Regions from separate parts of the Pseudoalteromonas obscura genome, predicted to be linked through region 1. Evidence: predicted binding sites of a transcription regulator. Region 1 holds the regulator's gene; the other holds the start of a gene.
The links. Region 1 encodes sigma-54, which starts transcription at its own class of promoters, with help from an activator protein. Its sites were predicted from a motif close to GTTGGCACGNNNNTNGNNT; they were not measured.
Positions count from the first base shown of each region.

Region 2: the regulator sigma-54 is predicted to act here: its motif matches at 6,233-6,251, upstream of QNM18_RS26440 (TorF family putative porin).

Region 1 is NZ_JASJUT010000011.1:90,010-98,496, reverse strand. Features, by position in the region: gene lptA (lipopolysaccharide transport periplasmic protein LptA) at 1-337, shown strand, start outside; gene lptB (LPS export ABC transporter ATP-binding protein) at 334-1,059, shown strand; gene QNM18_RS20950 (RNA polymerase factor sigma-54) at 1,101-2,612, shown strand; gene hpf (ribosome hibernation promoting factor) at 2,639-2,926, shown strand; gene ptsN (PTS IIA-like nitrogen regulatory protein PtsN) at 2,930-3,385, shown strand; gene rapZ (RNase adapter RapZ) at 3,398-4,240, shown strand; gene QNM18_RS20930 (HPr family phosphocarrier protein) at 4,240-4,518, shown strand; gene mgtE (magnesium transporter) at 4,833-6,191, shown strand; gene pmbA (metalloprotease PmbA) at 6,230-7,579, opposite strand; gene yjgA (ribosome biogenesis factor YjgA) at 7,731-8,255, shown strand; gene tldD (metalloprotease TldD) at 8,295-8,487, opposite strand, start outside.
Region 2 is NZ_JASJUT010000020.1:13,449-21,935, forward strand. Features, by position in the region: gene QNM18_RS26420 (family 20 glycosylhydrolase) at 1-630, opposite strand, end outside; gene QNM18_RS26425 (ATP-binding cassette domain-containing protein) at 1,278-2,045, opposite strand; gene QNM18_RS26430 (AsmA family protein) at 2,515-4,461, opposite strand; gene QNM18_RS26435 (hypothetical protein) at 4,907-6,073, shown strand; gene QNM18_RS26440 (TorF family putative porin) at 6,344-7,030, shown strand; gene purT (formate-dependent phosphoribosylglycinamide formyltransferase) at 7,080-8,267, opposite strand; gene QNM18_RS26450 (fumarylacetoacetate hydrolase family protein) at 8,370-8,487, opposite strand, start outside.

The DNA.
Region 1 (8,487 bases):
TCGCCTTGAAGTACATCGGCGAGAAGAGCTAGGCGAGAATAAACAATTGTTAGTTGCGACTGGCTCTCCCGCAATCTTTCAGGAACGACAAACTGATGGCTCACTCTTAAAAGCCAGCGCCAATGAAGTGCGCTATGATGTCGCAAATCGCCTGCTGACAATCAAGGGTAACGCAGAGATCAGCCAAGCAGGCCAAAAGATTTCCGCTCAAGAAATACTCTATGATATGGAAAAACAGCTGATCAGCGCACAAAAAGCCAATGACGAAGGTAAGCGCGTAAGAACAGTCTTACTCCCTGTTGACAAAAAACAAGATGGTAACAAGGAGCAACAGTGAGCACACTAAAAGCCACAGCACTCGCCAAAAGCTACAAAGGCAGACAAGTTGTTAAAAATGTCGAACTAAGTGTTGAAGCTGGGAGCATTGTGGGTTTGCTAGGGCCTAATGGCGCAGGTAAAACCACCACTTTTTATATGATTGTCGGTTTAGTGCCAAGTGACAAAGGCAGCATTCACATTGATCAGCAAGACATCACCCTACTGCCAATGCACAGCCGTGCACGTATGGGGATAGGCTATTTACCACAAGAGTCATCGATATTCAGAAAGTTGACGGTTTATCAAAATTTAATGGCTATTTTGGAAACTCGTAAAGACCTAAATAAAGCTCAGCGTGAAACGATATTAAACGAATTATTGGACGAATTTAATATTCAACATATTCGCTCTAGTTTAGGAATGGCGCTTTCCGGTGGAGAGCGTCGTCGAGTCGAAATTGCTCGCGCTTTAGCCGCAGATCCAAAATTTATTCTATTAGATGAGCCTTTTGCTGGCGTTGATCCCATTTCAGTGTTAGATATAAAGAAAATTATTGAGCATTTAAAAAACCGTGGAATCGGTGTGTTGATCACAGATCACAATGTGCGTGAAACATTGGATGTATGTGAAAAAGCCTATATTGTTTCCCATGGTGAATTAATTGCTTCAGGTAGTCCTGAACATGTTTTAGCGGATCAAACAGTCCGAGATGTCTACTTAGGCGAACAATTCAGGCTATAGTTAAGAATAAGCGTAACAACAGAAAGGATTGTTAGAGATACATGAGGCAATCGCTACAGCTGCGCATGGGGCAGCAATTAACAATGACACCACAACTGCAGCAGGCGATTCGCCTGCTGCAGTTGAGCACATTAGACCTCCAGCAAGAAATTCAAGAAGCGCTGGACAGCAATCCTTTATTGGAAGTAGAAGAAAACGAACAAGAGTCTTTTGACAACGGTCTAGATAAAACGCAAGAGCAATCACAGACAAGCGAAAAAGCGGAGTCCAGTTCTGAGGAGATCCCTGAGCCGCAGCTCAGTGATTATGAGCAAGACACTGACACAGCTCTAAATAAAGAGACACTCAGCGATGAGATGGCGATGGATGTTACTTGGGATGAATACATCAGTGCGGCACCGGTTAGTTCATCAGGACCTATGCCTGAGGATGAAAGTGTTTACCAAGGGCAAACAACAGAAAGCTTGCAAGAATATTTGATGTGGCAGCTTGAGCTCACGCCATTTAGCGCGACGGATAGACTGATCGCACTGTCAATTGTAGAGGGGGTCGATGATTCTGGCATTTTAACCGTATCGTGTGAAGACATTTTAGAAAGCTTGAATCTAGACAATGATCAAGATCCCGTCGAACTCGATGAAGTTGAAGCTGTATTAAAACGCATCCAACTCTTTGATCCAGTAGGCATCGCCGCTCGAAGCCTTCAGGAATGCTTAATCGTACAACTCAATCAATTTGCAGCAGACACCCCTTGGCTTGAACAAACCAAGTTAGTTATCGATGAACATATCGATCTATTAGCGAATCGTGATTATCGTACTATCATGAAGAAAACAAAGCTCAAAGAAGGTGAGCTAAAAGAAGTGATGACGTTGATCCACAGCTTAAACCCTAAGCCCGCGGCAAGTATAGTGCAAGAAGAAGCCGATTACGTGATCCCTGATGTCTCAGTGAAAAAGGTCAAGGGGCGTTGGGTTGTAGAGCTAAACCCTGACTCTATGCCTAAAATAAGAGTTAACGATCATTACGCTGCAATGTCTCGCTCTGTAAAATCAAGCAGTGACAGTCAATTTATTCGCTCTCATTTACAAGAAGCAAAGTGGTTTATTAAAAGCCTTGAAAGCAGAAATGAAACTTTATTGAAAGTTACTAATTGCATTGTGCAGCAACAACAGGCATTCTTTGAACATGGCCCTGAGGCAATGAGACCTATGGTACTCAATGATGTTGCTGAAATGGTTGACATGCACGAGTCGACAATATCTCGAGTAACAACGCAAAAATACATGCACACGCCTCGTGGCATTTACGAATTGAAATACTTCTTCTCGAGCCACGTTAGTACCGAGAATGGTGGTGAATGCTCTTCCACAGCAATCCGAGCACTCATCAAAAAGCTAATTGCAGCTGAAAACTCAGCTAAACCTTTGAGTGATAGCAAAATTGCAGATGTATTAGCTGATCAAGGTATTAAGGTGGCAAGACGTACTATTGCCAAATACCGAGAGTCTTTGGCTATTCCACCGTCTAATCAACGTAAGAGCTTGATTTAGGCGTAACAAAAGAAGGAAAAATGCTTATGCAACTAAATTTAACTGGTCGCCATGTAGAAATTACCGATTCATTAAGAGACTACGTAACGAGTAAGTTTGCGAAGCTAGAAAGGCATTTTGATCACATCAACAACGTACATGTAATCTTAGATGTCGAAAAACTCATACAAAAAGCAGAAGCCACATTGCATGTCAACGGAGGTGAATTGTTCGCTTCTACAGAACATAAAGATATGTATGCAGCAATTGATGGTTTGATTGATAAGCTAGACCGACAAGTGATTAAACATAAAGAGAAGCTAACTCGACACTAAATCATGAAACTTAGCACACTCATTTCCGAGGACTGTAGCAAAGCTGCGGTCCTTTTTAATAGTAAGAAAAGAATACTTCAATATATTAGTGAGTTGGCGCAGCAAAAAATTCCAAGTGCCAATCAACATGAGATTCTTGAGGCACTTTTATGCCGCGAAAAGCTTGGCAGTACAGGGATAGGTAAAGGGATAGCGATCCCACATGGTAGATTGCCAGGTTTAAATAATATTGTTGCCATCATACTTGTAAATCAACAAGCCATTCCTTTTGATGCCTATGACGATCGCAATGTAGACATTTTTGTTGCACTCATCGTACCAGATGGTGAAAATAAACAACATTTAGAGACCTTAGCTAGTATCGCTGGTAAACTAAATAACAAAGCTTTTTGTAAACGACTTAGGCAAGCAAGTAATGATAGCGAGCTTCATCAAGTCCTTGTTGAGTTTGATAAATAATAGGAATTAAACGTGGAACTCATAATTATCAGTGGCCGCTCTGGTTCAGGTAAATCTGTTGCGTTAAGAGTTTTAGAAGACTTAGGTTATTACTGCGCTGATAATATTCCAGTTAACCTGCTGCCAGCTCTAGTTCGCAGTGTCTCAGACAGCTACAACAAAATTGCGGTAAGCATTGATGTAAGAAACTTACCTAAAGAGCAGCAAGAATTTCATGATATCTTAGAGTATTTACCTGGGTTTGCGAATCCACGTGTTTTTTATTTAGATTGTGATGATCAAACTCTGGTAAAGCGCTTTTCAGAAACTCGACGCTTACACCCGCTGTCATTAAACGACTTACCACTAGACTTGGCCATAAAACAAGAACGCAACTTACTTGATGTGTTAATCCGCCGTGCCGATGTCACCATAGATACCACAGATCTCAGTGTTCATCAGTTAGCAGAGAGTGTACGTGAAAAAATCCTCGGGCAAAAAGACAAGCAGCTTATTATCACGTTCGAATCATTCGGCTTTAAGCACGGCATCCCTAAAGAGGCTGATTACGTCTTCGACGCACGTTTTTTACCAAACCCGCATTGGGAACCAGAATTAAAACCCTTAACAGGCTTAGATCAGCCCGTAATTGATTATTTATCAAGCCATAGCATAGTTCAAAAGTTTGTTTGGCAAATTCAAACCTTCATGCAAACTTGGTTACCACACTTAGAGCGTAATAATCGTAGCTATTTAACAATCGCCATCGGCTGTACTGGTGGGCAACACCGCTCTGTATACTTGGCTCAAACACTGGGAGAGCGTTTTCAAAGAACTCACTCCAATGTCAAGATTCGTCACCGAGAACAAGAGTAATGAGGCGAGAATACGAGGGCGTTTTTCTTATAAAAAATAAGCTGGGTCTACATGCTCGAGCAGCAACAGTTCTAGCACAGTTGTCTACTCAATTTAACGCTCAAGTTACGCTACACCAAGGCGATAAAAGCGCGCCAGGAGACAGCGTATTGGCTCTATTGCTACTAGAGAGCAGCCAGGGAAAAGAAGTGAAAGTAACCTGCACAGGTCCCGATGCGCAAGACGCTTTGCTTGCAATTGGAAATCTCATTGAAGATAAGTTCCATGAATCTGAATAAGATCTAGCTTCAAGTGAACTATAAGGATACTACTTTTATCCCGACAGCTCTGTTAATGCAAATAAACTGTAATACAATACTTTTAATTTAAGCAGCTATAATCATTATATTATTTTCACTTTTACAGTAATATGGCGCGACGCAGATAGGCTCTCCCAAATCTATTTGTTTTGAGTGCCATGCCTTTGGAATGTGAGAGCAGTATTGACCACAAGGTTAATCACTGTCATTACCCTAAAGGGGTAACATTAGTTGTCCTAGATGACTAATCAAAACACACTATCACTTATTCTTAAATTGAAATTTGGAAGCCTATGCCTGACGTTTTTGAACAAGACTATACACTGGAACAATTACAGCAAGTAACAAAAGCAATAAACAGTGGACAGTTTGTTCAAGTCAGACAGACATTGGCAGAGATCCCGCCATGTGATACAGCACTACTACTCGAGTCATCGCCTCATAAAATAAGAACGGCCTTATGGCAGTTAGTTGACCCCGATATTCAAGGGGATGTACTTGAAGAGCTCTCAGAAGACGTTCGACTTAGCATAATCGCCAAAATGGAGCCCGAATTAATCGCGGCAGCCACCGAAGATATGGACGATGATGACTTGGGTGAGGTTCTGCGAAGCTTGCCTGTCCCTGTCTATCAAGATGTTATCAGTGCGATGGATAGCCAAGACAGAGCACGAGCCACGCTCGCACTGTCTTACAATGAAGACTCTGCTGGTGCATTGATGAATGGTGATACCATCACCATACGACCTGATGTGAGTTTAGATGTGGTGCTGCGCTATTTGCGCTTAAAAGAAGAGTTACCACAAGGTACCGACGATCTTTATGTCGTCGACAAAGAAAACCGCTTTTTGGGCTCTTTATCCATTGGTATTTTATTGACCAACCCTCCTGACAAGCTCGTACAAGAGCTGATGAACGAGGAAAGAGAAACGATCCCTGTGACAATGCCCGAAAGTGAAGTTGCACAGCTATTTGAGCGCCACAATTGGATTTCGGCACCAGTAGTCGATGATCAAACGCAGTTATTAGGCAGGATCACCATTGATGATATCGTCGATGTAATTAGAGAAGATGCCGAACATAGTTTAATGAGTATGGCTGGTCTAGAGGATGAAGAAGATACCTTTGCACCAGTAATGAAAAGTAGCCAAAGGCGCTCAATTTGGCTTGGGATCAATTTACTGACAGCACTACTTGCAGCCTTTGTCGCCAGCTTTTTTGAAAGTACGCTCGACATTTTACCTATTTTAGCAGTACTCAATGGCATAGTACCCAGCATGGGGGGAGTTGCAGGTAGCCAGACCTTAACCTTGGTTATCCGTGGTATTGCCTTAGGTCATGTCAATCAAACTAACCAAAGGTTTTTACTTGGTAAAGAGCTGGCGATCGGCGCGCTCAATGGCGTGCTGTGGTCTTTGTTAATCGCAGGAGTGGTTGCCCTTTGGCAATGGGACTTTAAGCTTGGTGCAGTGATTGCTTTTGCCATGTTCATGAATTTGGTTGCTGCTGGGATCGCGGGAGCGAGTATCCCCTTAATATTAAAGCGTATGAAGATAGACCCAGCGTTGGCTGGAAGCGTAGTCCTGACCACAGTCACAGATATTGTTGGCATATTTGCGTTTCTTGGCACTGCAACATGGTTCTTGCTCTAAGCCTGACTTAGAGCAAGACATCGTATAGTTTTATCTATTTATTCTCCGGCGATTTGCATACTTTCTATCAGCACCGAACCAGTTTGAACGGCACCTCTCAACTCGACATCTCCACCAATTGCTTGAATATTATGGAACATGTCTTTGAGATTACCCGCTATGGTAATTTCACTTACAGGGTATTGAATTTCGCCATTTTCTACCCAAAAACCCGCAGCGCCGCGAGAGTAATCACCGGTTACCGTGTTAACCCCTTGCCCCATTAGCTCTGTGACTAACAAACCTGTGCCCATCTCTTTTAGCACAGCGCTCAGGTCATCATGTGTTTTTTGAATTAACCAGTTGTGAATGCCACCCGCATGCCCTGTCGCCTTCATGCCCATCTTTCTTGCCGCATAGCTTGCCATTAAATAAGTTTGTAATGTACCGTCGACGACTATCTCTCTATCCTGCGTATACACCCCTTCACTGTCAAACGAGCTTGACGCCAGACCTTGCAATAAATGCGGTCGTTCAGCAATAGAAACGCATGGATTAAAAATTTGCTTACCGAGTGTATCTAGTAAAAAGCTCGATTTACGATACAGCGCACCTCCGCCAATCGCAGAAACCAAGTGACCAAATAAACTATTTGCAATGTCAGCACGAAATACCACTGGCACTTTCATCGTGGATAGCTTCTGGCTATTAAGTTTGGCAATTGTAGACTGTGCGGCTTCGATACCAACTGTATTGGGCGCTTTTAACAGTTCGTGTTTTCTCGCGATACTGAATGCTGAATCCCTTTGCATCACATCGCCTTCTTGACCAATAACCATAGTGCTCAATGTGTGGCGTGTACGAGGGAAACCTGCGAGAAATCCATGACTATTTCCATACACGCGCAACCCTTGGTGAGAAGCGATACTCGCACCGTCAGAATTTACAATGCGACTATCAAATTCAAGCGCTGATTTTTCCGCTTCTATACAGTGCTCAATAGCTTCTTGCGGAGATAAAGACCAAGGGTGATAGAGGTCCAATTCAGGCATAGAACGCGCCATCAGATCCTTATCAGCTAAACCATTGCAATCATCATCGGCCGTGTACTTAGCTATTTCTATGGCTTTTTTCACAACAGAGCGCAATGCTTGCTTACTTAGATCCGCAGTGGAAGCAGAACCCTTATGATTACCAACATAAACACTGATCCCCAAGCTGCCGTCTTGATTAAACTCAATCGTATCGACCTCACCCATTCGTGTACTAACCGATAGCCCTGAAGTGCGACTCATCGCCGCTTCAGCAGAAGTTGCACCCAACTGGGATGCAAGCTCCAGCACTTCGGAGACAGCATCTTTTACTTCGTCGATTTGCTGGTATATAGATCCAGCTTGGTTATCATTCATGTTGATTTTCCAAATACTTGTAAACATTACAATCCTAACACAGGAGTGGCATTTTCGCTGGGATAGATCACTAAAGGCAGCAGTATGAGCGATATTTTTTGTCGCTTCTTGGTATAATCAATATAATTGTAATATTTTATGGCCTTAGATTATGGCAAAAAAACCAGATCACAACATTGAAGATGAAGAAATCATCTATGTATCCAAGAGCGAATTAAAAAGGGATGCTCAACAATATCAACAACTTGGCATTGATATAGCAGAGCTGGGGAAAAAACAACGCGAAAAGCTGCCACTGAGCAACGAGCTCATTGAAGCCATGGCGCTCGCTGACAAAATTCGTGGTAAACACGATGCCTATCGCCGCCACATGAATTACATCGCGAAAGTACTAAGAACTACTGACAATGTAGAGCAGCTTCAGTCCGCCTTAGATATGTTATTAAACAAAAACAACCAAGCGGAAGTATTACTCGGCCAAGTTGAACGAGTTCGCGATGAAGTACTCGAGCGTGGTGATAGCAAAATTAATGAACTGCTTGAACAACACCCAAGCATGGAGCGACAAAAGCTGCGTCAACTCGTCCGTCAAGCGAACAAGGAACTAAAAGCAGAAAAACCTGCGAAAGGGTACAAAGAACTGTTTCAATACTTAAAAGAAGCCATCTTGCCCTAGTTGATATTATGAGGGGAGCTTCTTCCCCTCATACTGATGTTAAGCAGTACCACCTACCGTAAGCTGATCAATTTTAAGGCTTGGCTGGCCGACACCAACTGGCACACTTTGACCGTCTTTACCACAAACACCTACGCCTCTGTCGAGCTCTAAATCGTTTCCAACCATGGAGATCTGCTGCATGGCTTCTGGACCATTGCCGATCAACGTCGCGCCTTTAATCGGCTGAGTT
Region 2 (8,487 bases), on a different contig from region 1:
ATCAAACAGAGCGGCTGAGGTATACTTTGCATAATGATCATCAGGGTGAGATTGCATAACACTGCTCTTTGCGCTAACAGCTGCATAGGGCTTTATCTCTAAACCCGTATCTGGCTCAATGTACGACTGCGTACTCTTGATGACTTTTGGCGCCAGCCCTTGAGCAGTTAGAATATAATTTGGCATCAACTCACCTTCATTCAATAGTGAGCTGGCAACCCAAAATTCAATCACTTGACTTTTACCTGCTTTAAACCCAGTAAAGTCACTACTGGGTGCAATGTGATTAAGGTCTCCATTAAAGTGGCTTAAGGTCAGTTGCTTACTTCTGCTTTGAGTCGCTGGATAAACTTGGCTATACAGAATTTTCCAGCCATCCACATTCGCTGTAAAGGGACTCGTTATTTCAATTTGTGCGTGGTAGCAAAATTCTGCATTTGACCCGGGGCATTGCTCCGGCATATTACTCAGTAGACGGTATTTCACATCTAGCGTGTCGGCAAGTTGGTTAAGCTGTTGTTGATTAATGTTCTCTAGGCCAGTGTTAGCCGACACGGGACTAACCATTACCATTGTTGGTAGCAGCACAGCCAAAATGCGATCCATTAATGCTCTTTTATTTAAATGCATATATCCGATCCTGCTTTTTCATTTTTTATTTAAACATCTAATTGGTTAAAAATTAGCTAAAACAACTCAATCTAGAGCTTTTATGGACCTGTTTCAATTTCGAAACATTCATAGTGCACGGAATAATTTAGTAAATAACAACAGCAAATAAATGATTGCCACTATGGCCGTTGTATGGCCAGTCTGAGTAAAGATTAGGTGGATATATTAAGGAGCACTGGCGGTGCGATGCTATTAGCATACAAGGCAATGCATGTTAGTGCCTATATTACTACACTCGTTTCAGGTCAAAGATTTCAGTTTCCGAGCAAAAAATACGTCTGAAGAAATGATTGCCGCAGCACTTTTAAAACATTAAATTCTTCCAACAAATATCACAGGGGGATCGAGTAAATTGCTAAGATGTAAATCGTTTTAAAAGACACAGATTTATTGATGACATTTTAGAAATTCTCGACATGATATCTTAAAGCGCAGGTTCAAAGCTTGTGGTAGCTAAAAGCCACGCCAGTCGCGTCGTGGAGACTAAAGCCTAAAGTTTTATCAATGGCACAATATCGTATATTGCAGACGGTTTCGTGTTCAGACCATGGCTGCCAACATGACTTTTATTCATTTTTCGTACCTTTATAAGGTAAATATTTAGTTCAAGCGACTTCAAAGACATGTTCTAATACCTGCTTTGCCAGCTCAATACCATTGTCACATATCAAACGCCCATCTTTAATCACCAGTACCCTTTCGCACAATGTCGAGACATCATCTACCGTGTCACTTGATACTAATACTGTTAATTTATCTTCTTTTGCTAACTGCTTTAGACAACGCATGACTTCACGCTGAGATAAATAATCGAGCCCCATGGTGAGTTCATCCAAACATAATAGCTCTGGACCATGCAATAACGCAGCGATTAATTCCATTTTCAAGCGCTCAGTCCCAGACAGACGACGCACCTGAATATCAAGCAAGTGTGAAACCCGCAAAAACTCAGTCAAATAGGACAATCTTTGTCGATATATAGGTAATGGGATCTCATAAATACACTGGCATAAATTGAAATTATCGATAGCAGGTAAATCGGGCCAAAGTTGATAACTTTGACCGGTTAAAAAAGAACAGCGCTTTTTGAAAGATGCGGTTTGTGCACAGGGCGTATTACCGAATATTTTTATATGCCCTTGTGTTGGATGTACGATACCTGAAAGCATCTTCATCGTTGTGGTTTTCCCAGCACCATTCTCTCCAACAACAGCGACTATCTGTCCACGCTCAATGTCAAACGAGATGTCCTTTATCGCTTCTTTGTATTCAATTTCTCGACGGAATAACTGTCTCAGAGAGGCAGAAAGACCCTGTGGCTTTTTATAGTACTGGTAGGTTTTACTGACACAGTCAACCTGTATGACTTTCATAACACCGCCTTCAATAATATGGCCGCTGAGGTATTCAGTGCATATTTTCGATTGCATGGTAAACCAATTAAATCTAACAATTCGGGGTCAGTAAGCATGGTCTTCAAATTTATCTGAGCTGAGAATATGAGTAATAGAATTAAACGACTAGCGTGTATTTTTCAATCAAAAATATCACATGTAAGTAACACTATTTACAATTACTGGATGAGAAAAAGATTTATATACCAAATACTAGACACTTAAAAACAGGCTACCATTCAACATATGCAAAATAGGAAATAATAAATTTATACTAAAGGATGGTTTACATTATGAAACATAGAGGTTTGAGGAGTGAAGTAACTGAAGTATACAGCGACCAAGTCTTCACAGCATACAATTAACCGACTCTTCAAGTCTCAAACCCACAATGCAGGGGGACAGATGCATATTGTGGTCCTATCAAACAATATGCACCTTAGACTGTTTAACCTCCAAACAAGCCTTTGAACTTATCTTTCAGTTTGTCTTTAATGGTATCTTTTGCCTTGTCTTTGGCTGCACTGCTAAAGTCTAGGCTGGTCTCGACCTTGTGGAATGGACCTTTAATTCTCGCCGGAATTTTAAAACCTGTGCTTTTATCGCGACTGCTTTGCCCTTCTATGGTATCAACAATCCCAGTTACTAAACGGTAGTCCACAAAAGTTTTTGGTAGATCGACCACACCCGACCCAGTTATGCGGATAAGAGGACTTGCCAGTAGCAGATCCCTGTTTGTACCAACCCCATTTTTGAACGTAAAACTGCCCGTTAAAGCCGAGAAGTCCGTTTTTTGTTGCGGATCAAAATCTGCGTTGATCCCTTCTGATAAACCAGAAAAATTACCTTTAAGCATTTCTTGGCCTTTGCGTACCATCTCCGCTAGATTGGCCCCTTTTACACCTCCATCCTTAAACTCAAAAGCCAATTTCCCAGCTAACTGTGAGATAAATTGCTTTTGACTAACACCACGCGTACTTAATTGCCAATTGAGACTTCCCTTACCCAGTACTTTATCAAAACCAATCGCATCGGTTAGCAATGGCTCAGCGTTAATCCCATTGAGTGCAAAGTCTGTATCGACTTGATAAGGGATCGCAGTGGCATTTACCTCCACTTTACCTTTTCCTGTGCCATCATAAGCATTGAAGCTATCCAGTGATAATACCGCTTGACCCTTATCCAATTTCACCGACAATTGATTTTTCCCAAGTGTAATCTGGCGTGCTTGAAGGCCCATAGACCGTACGACAATATCCGCATCCAACATGTTCAGCGCCGACAAGTCTATCTTAGTGTCATCCCACACAATCGGTGTTGCGGCAACCTCTTCTTCTGGCTTTGTAGGCTGTGTTGAGTTCACAGGTTCAGGTAGATAAGGATTTAAATTCAACATTCCTAAATCCACATTGGCCGCAACAGACAAACGCTCACCAAGGTTGACTTGCGCATTACCTTTGATAGCCAATTCATCTAATTTTGCGCTAAAGCTTTCCAAGCTAAATACATTATTGGAAAATGTCATCGCGCCGGTAACTTCAAACTCATTAAACGCATTGTCTTTGGCTTCCAATACAACATTTTGCCATTGCGTCAATGATTTCACTGAGCTACCCGAAACAGCCAATTCACCCTCAAAGACACTCCCCTGTTTTAAAACGCCACCGTTGAAATCTACATTCACTAATTCGTTGCGCAACTGTTTAGTAAATTTAAAGTCTTCACTTTGAATAGCTTTAGCGGGATTATCAACATTGAGCGCTAAATCAAAGCGCTGTTTTTGGAATGTTACTTGACCCTTGATCGAAAGCGGTTGATATAGAGAAGGGAGCATGACACTCAAGGCTAAATCAGTGAGCATTTCATTGGTACCCGCTTGAGCGTCGGCATACGTGATAGTACCGCCATAAATTGCGACTTCGCCTAAAGCAATATCGAATCCACTTGGCAGTGCAACTGGACCTGATTGAGTCTCAGTCGCTTCAGGCGTTTGAGATTGTGCCACCGGATCAAATAGCTGCCAATTTGGACGGCCCTGTGCATCGACCTCTAACAATATCTGCGGGTTTTGAATAACAAAGCGCTCAAGTTGAAACTCACCTGACAGTAAAGAAAACCAAGGAACATGAACTGCAAGCTGGTCCATTTTAAGCATATGTGGCGCACTTCCCGAAGGCATGTTGTCAAACGCCACTTGGTTTAGCGTAATGTTGAGCTCAGGTAAAATAGATAACTCACTGTCGCCAGAGATGGTTAACTTCCGCCCCGTTGTTTTTTCAACTTGCGACGTGATCTGAGATACTATCGTTTCTGTCGGAATTAACATGGGCGCCAATATGATCAACGTTATCGTCAATACTATGAGACCCACTAAACCTTTTAAAATCGCCTTCATCGATCATCCTTACACAGAAATAATTTTCTATTCACTATCATAGCGAGGCTGATAAAAAACCACAAAAGAAGCGTACAAGCGAATAGTAAAAAAAATAGCAAAAAAGTTTTATAAAACGGCTCTAAATTCTCTTTCCGTACATTAAGAAATTTTATAACCAATTGCTTTTATTAATTAAAATAAAAGTAGCTCTCGCCAACTGATTAACTACTTACGCCCAATTTACAATTCACAAATCGCTTTAAATAACCCAACAAACATCAAGCAGAAGTGAGCAAAACAGATCTCATAAAAAAGGCAGAATAAGGCTCGCTGAAAAAAAGACCACAAACCGCGTTGCAACTGCGCTAGAACCCGGTATGATCCTCGCCCTTGCCAGTTTATCGATACATTCGCTAAACTGAGTAGTCTAGATTTTAACCTAACCTTGGAGTATCCGCGCAGCATGAAAAAGTTGCTCATTTCACCGTCAAATATGGCTTTGGGCGAACAAGAAAGTCAGATTTACCAAAACATCTTAAAACAATCTACTGAGATCAGCTTAAATCTGATGGCGGTTAAAGTAGAAAATCACCCAGAGGACTTTCTGGGCTGGTGTTATGAGTTACTCGATGTGGCTAAAAACCGCATTAATTTTGACCTGCTGGACGACCACCAGCTTCCGACTGTAAAAAAACTCCAAGATATGCTGATCTCAGCAATCAGCTTCCTGCAAGTCAAAACGTTGCGGATCGCTCCTTGGCCAATGATTAGTGACTTCATAGCCCAACGCAGTGATGTATTGGTGCTTGAAGAGCAGTTAAAGCTCATGGAATACATCGCAACACTACGTGACAACAAGTTGCAAGACATGATAATTGAAGATCGTTTGGCCTTTGCTGGTAAACACACAGCAAAACACGATACCAGTGTGTATCAGTTTGATGTTGAATGGTTTGCATCGACAAAAAGCGCGAAAGGCTTTCATCAACAATTGGCCGATTTGCCTGGTGCTTTTGACGAAGCCCTCGCTCATATTCCGTTAGAGGGTCCAGTCACACTTGAGAACTATCAAGGGTTTACTATCGCATTTCTGAGTGCTTTTAATGGCAGTGATGAAAAACCAACTCTTGCCCCTGCAACACGCCTGCTCGCCATGCGCCGCCCTGATGTATTCACACCGATCACCAATAATCGCCTCGATGCACTGTGTCAAGCTTTGGGCGTCACCCGCTTAAACAACCGTGATTTCGAGCGTTATTGGCAAGATATCGTGCAAGCAATCGCTAAAATGCCTTGGTTTGCGATGGCCTGTGGAACCTCTGAACTTGAGTCGAAACTTGCAGAAGTGAAAGCACTACTGCCAATCTTCTTCTATTATGCTGATGAAGACACAAAAACGTCTTCTAACTACTATAAATTACTGCACAAACCAAAGCGCACTACAACTTCATCTGGTACCAAATCAGTGCGTCGCAGCAAAGAGTCTGCTGCAACATTAGTTGACAGAGCACTCAGTGATGAGTCTATGCCGGAGCACATACGCTCTAAACGAGACTCCATCATCGCCGAGGTAGAAAAAGGCAGAAGCGTAGATGAAACTATCCAGCTAATGCGTACCATATTTGGCTAATTCTGAGGACATAGCCTGCATAATAACAGTGCAGGCTATGCTATTGCGCACCAAGGATGTGCACACAGCATAACCTTTCCCACCAACAGCGCTATCGGCACTTTGGTTTATCACCATTAATTTCAACTACCTAATCAATATTCATTCTGTCCTATTTAGGTTGGCGCGGAGCTTGCGATGCTTGGGTTGCCATTGAACACAGGGTTAAACAATTCTCTCAATGGTACTCGTATTAAAAAATGATTTATTCTGTGCCATATAGGAACCATTATGACAAACAAAGCTTCTTTCTTATTGGGTACGTGCTTAGTATTACTTTCTAGCAATGCCCTAGCTGCCAGTGGCCATACTGTTTCAGCCAATGCTGCTGCCAGCTCAAATTATTTTTGGCGTGGGATCACGCAATCTGATGATGGCGCGGCTGTATCTGGTGGCCTCGATTACAGCAATGACTCTGGATTTTACCTTGGAACGTGGGCATCTAATGTAGACTTTGGTGAGACTTCTAGCACCAGTTACGAACTAGATTTTTATTTGGGGTTTAGCGGAGAGATCAAAGCGCTAAGTTATGATGTCGGCTACATTCACTATGCTTACCCAGATGCTGCAGGTGATATCGACTTTGGTGAAGTTTATACTTCTCTAGGCTGGCGCAATCTCAGTTTTAAAGCCAGTTATTTGACCCATGCCCAATCAGGTAGCAGCACAGAAGAAGATATGCTCTATCTTGAACTCAATGCCACATTTCCGGTATTCAAAAGCGCTGAGCTTGGATTGCATATCGGAAACTCACGGGGAGATACGGTCATGGAGTGGACAGGAGAAGATGACAGCTATATGGATTATGGGGTCAACCTAAGTAAAGATGGTTACACATTTGGCCTAGTCAAAACCGATCTCGACGCCGACGACGATCTTAAAGTTTATGTCAGTTACGCTGTCGACTTCGATTTGTAATTTGATTTTTGCTGCAACTCAAAGGGCCTAACGGCCCTATTTCTATGATTTACAAAGAATACTCCACCGCAGCGCTGACTCTTTTTGCTTTTTCAACGGCCTGCTCAATGTGGGTATCCCGTGCTAACGCAACACCCATACGCCTAATTCCTTGAACATCCGGCTTACCAAAGAGTCGTAAGTCAGTGTTTGGCTCAGCCAGCGCTTGGCTTAAATTGCCAAACTGCAATTGTTTGGACTCACCTTCTACTAAAATAACACTGGATGCAGACGGGCCGTGAAAGTGAATATTCGGGATAGGAAGCCCCAAGACTGCGCGTGCATGCAGGGCAAACTCACTCAAATCCTGTGATATTAACGTGACCATGCCGGTATCATGGGGCCGTGGCGAGACCTCGCTGAAATACACTTCATCACCTTTGATAAAGAGTTCAACACCAAATAAGCCCCGACCACCAAGCGCTTCTGTGATTTTGCACGCAATTTCTTTGCTGCGCGCAAGCGCAACTTCGCTCATTGCCTGGGGTTGCCAACTTTGCTGATAATCGCCATCCGCTTGTACATGTCCTATTGGCGCACAATAGCTAGTACCCTGAATATGGCGGATCGTCAACAGTGTGATTTCATAGTCAAAATCAACAAAACCTTCAACAATAACACGTCCTTGACCAGCTCTGCCGCCTTGCTGCGCATATGTCCATGCCGCGTCAATATCGGCATCAGTTTTCACCACGCTCTGCCCTTTCCCAGAAGAACTCATGATCGGCTTCACCACACATGGCATACCAATCTGATGAATTGCAGCTGTAAAATCAGCTAAATTATCGACAAACTGATATGGGGAGGTCGCCAAGCCAAGCTCTTCGGCTGCAAGTCGACGGATCCCTTCACGGTTCATGGTCAATTGCGTTGCTTTTGCTGTGGGTACCACTGTAAACCCTTCACCTTCGAGTTCAACTAAAGTCCCCGTTGCAATAGCTTCTATTTCAGGCACTATGTAGTCAGGCTTCTCTGCACGGATGATTGCTGCCAACTTATCGCCATCTAGCATCGACAAGGTGTAACTCCTATCCGCGACTTGCATCGCTGGCGCATTGTCATAACGATCTAAGACGATGACTTCGGCACCGAGCCGCTTAAACTCAATCACCGTTTCTTTGCCAAGCTCACCGCCACCGCAAAACAATACCTTACACGCAGTAGCGCTAAAAGGGGTTCCTAATGACTTAGTTTTCATACATTTTCCTGATATCCGTAAATTCACCTCAATAGCCTAAGCTCATGCTGCGTATCGAGTCCAGTAAATTATCTTCCATGCTTTAAAAACGGCCAAATGATGTTAACTACGTTTTTGCACCTGACTACACACCCGCTCGCCGTCGCCTAATTGCAGCGCCAGTGTATCTGTAATATTGAGCTCCCCAACACCTTGCGGTGTGCCTGTCATAACGATATCT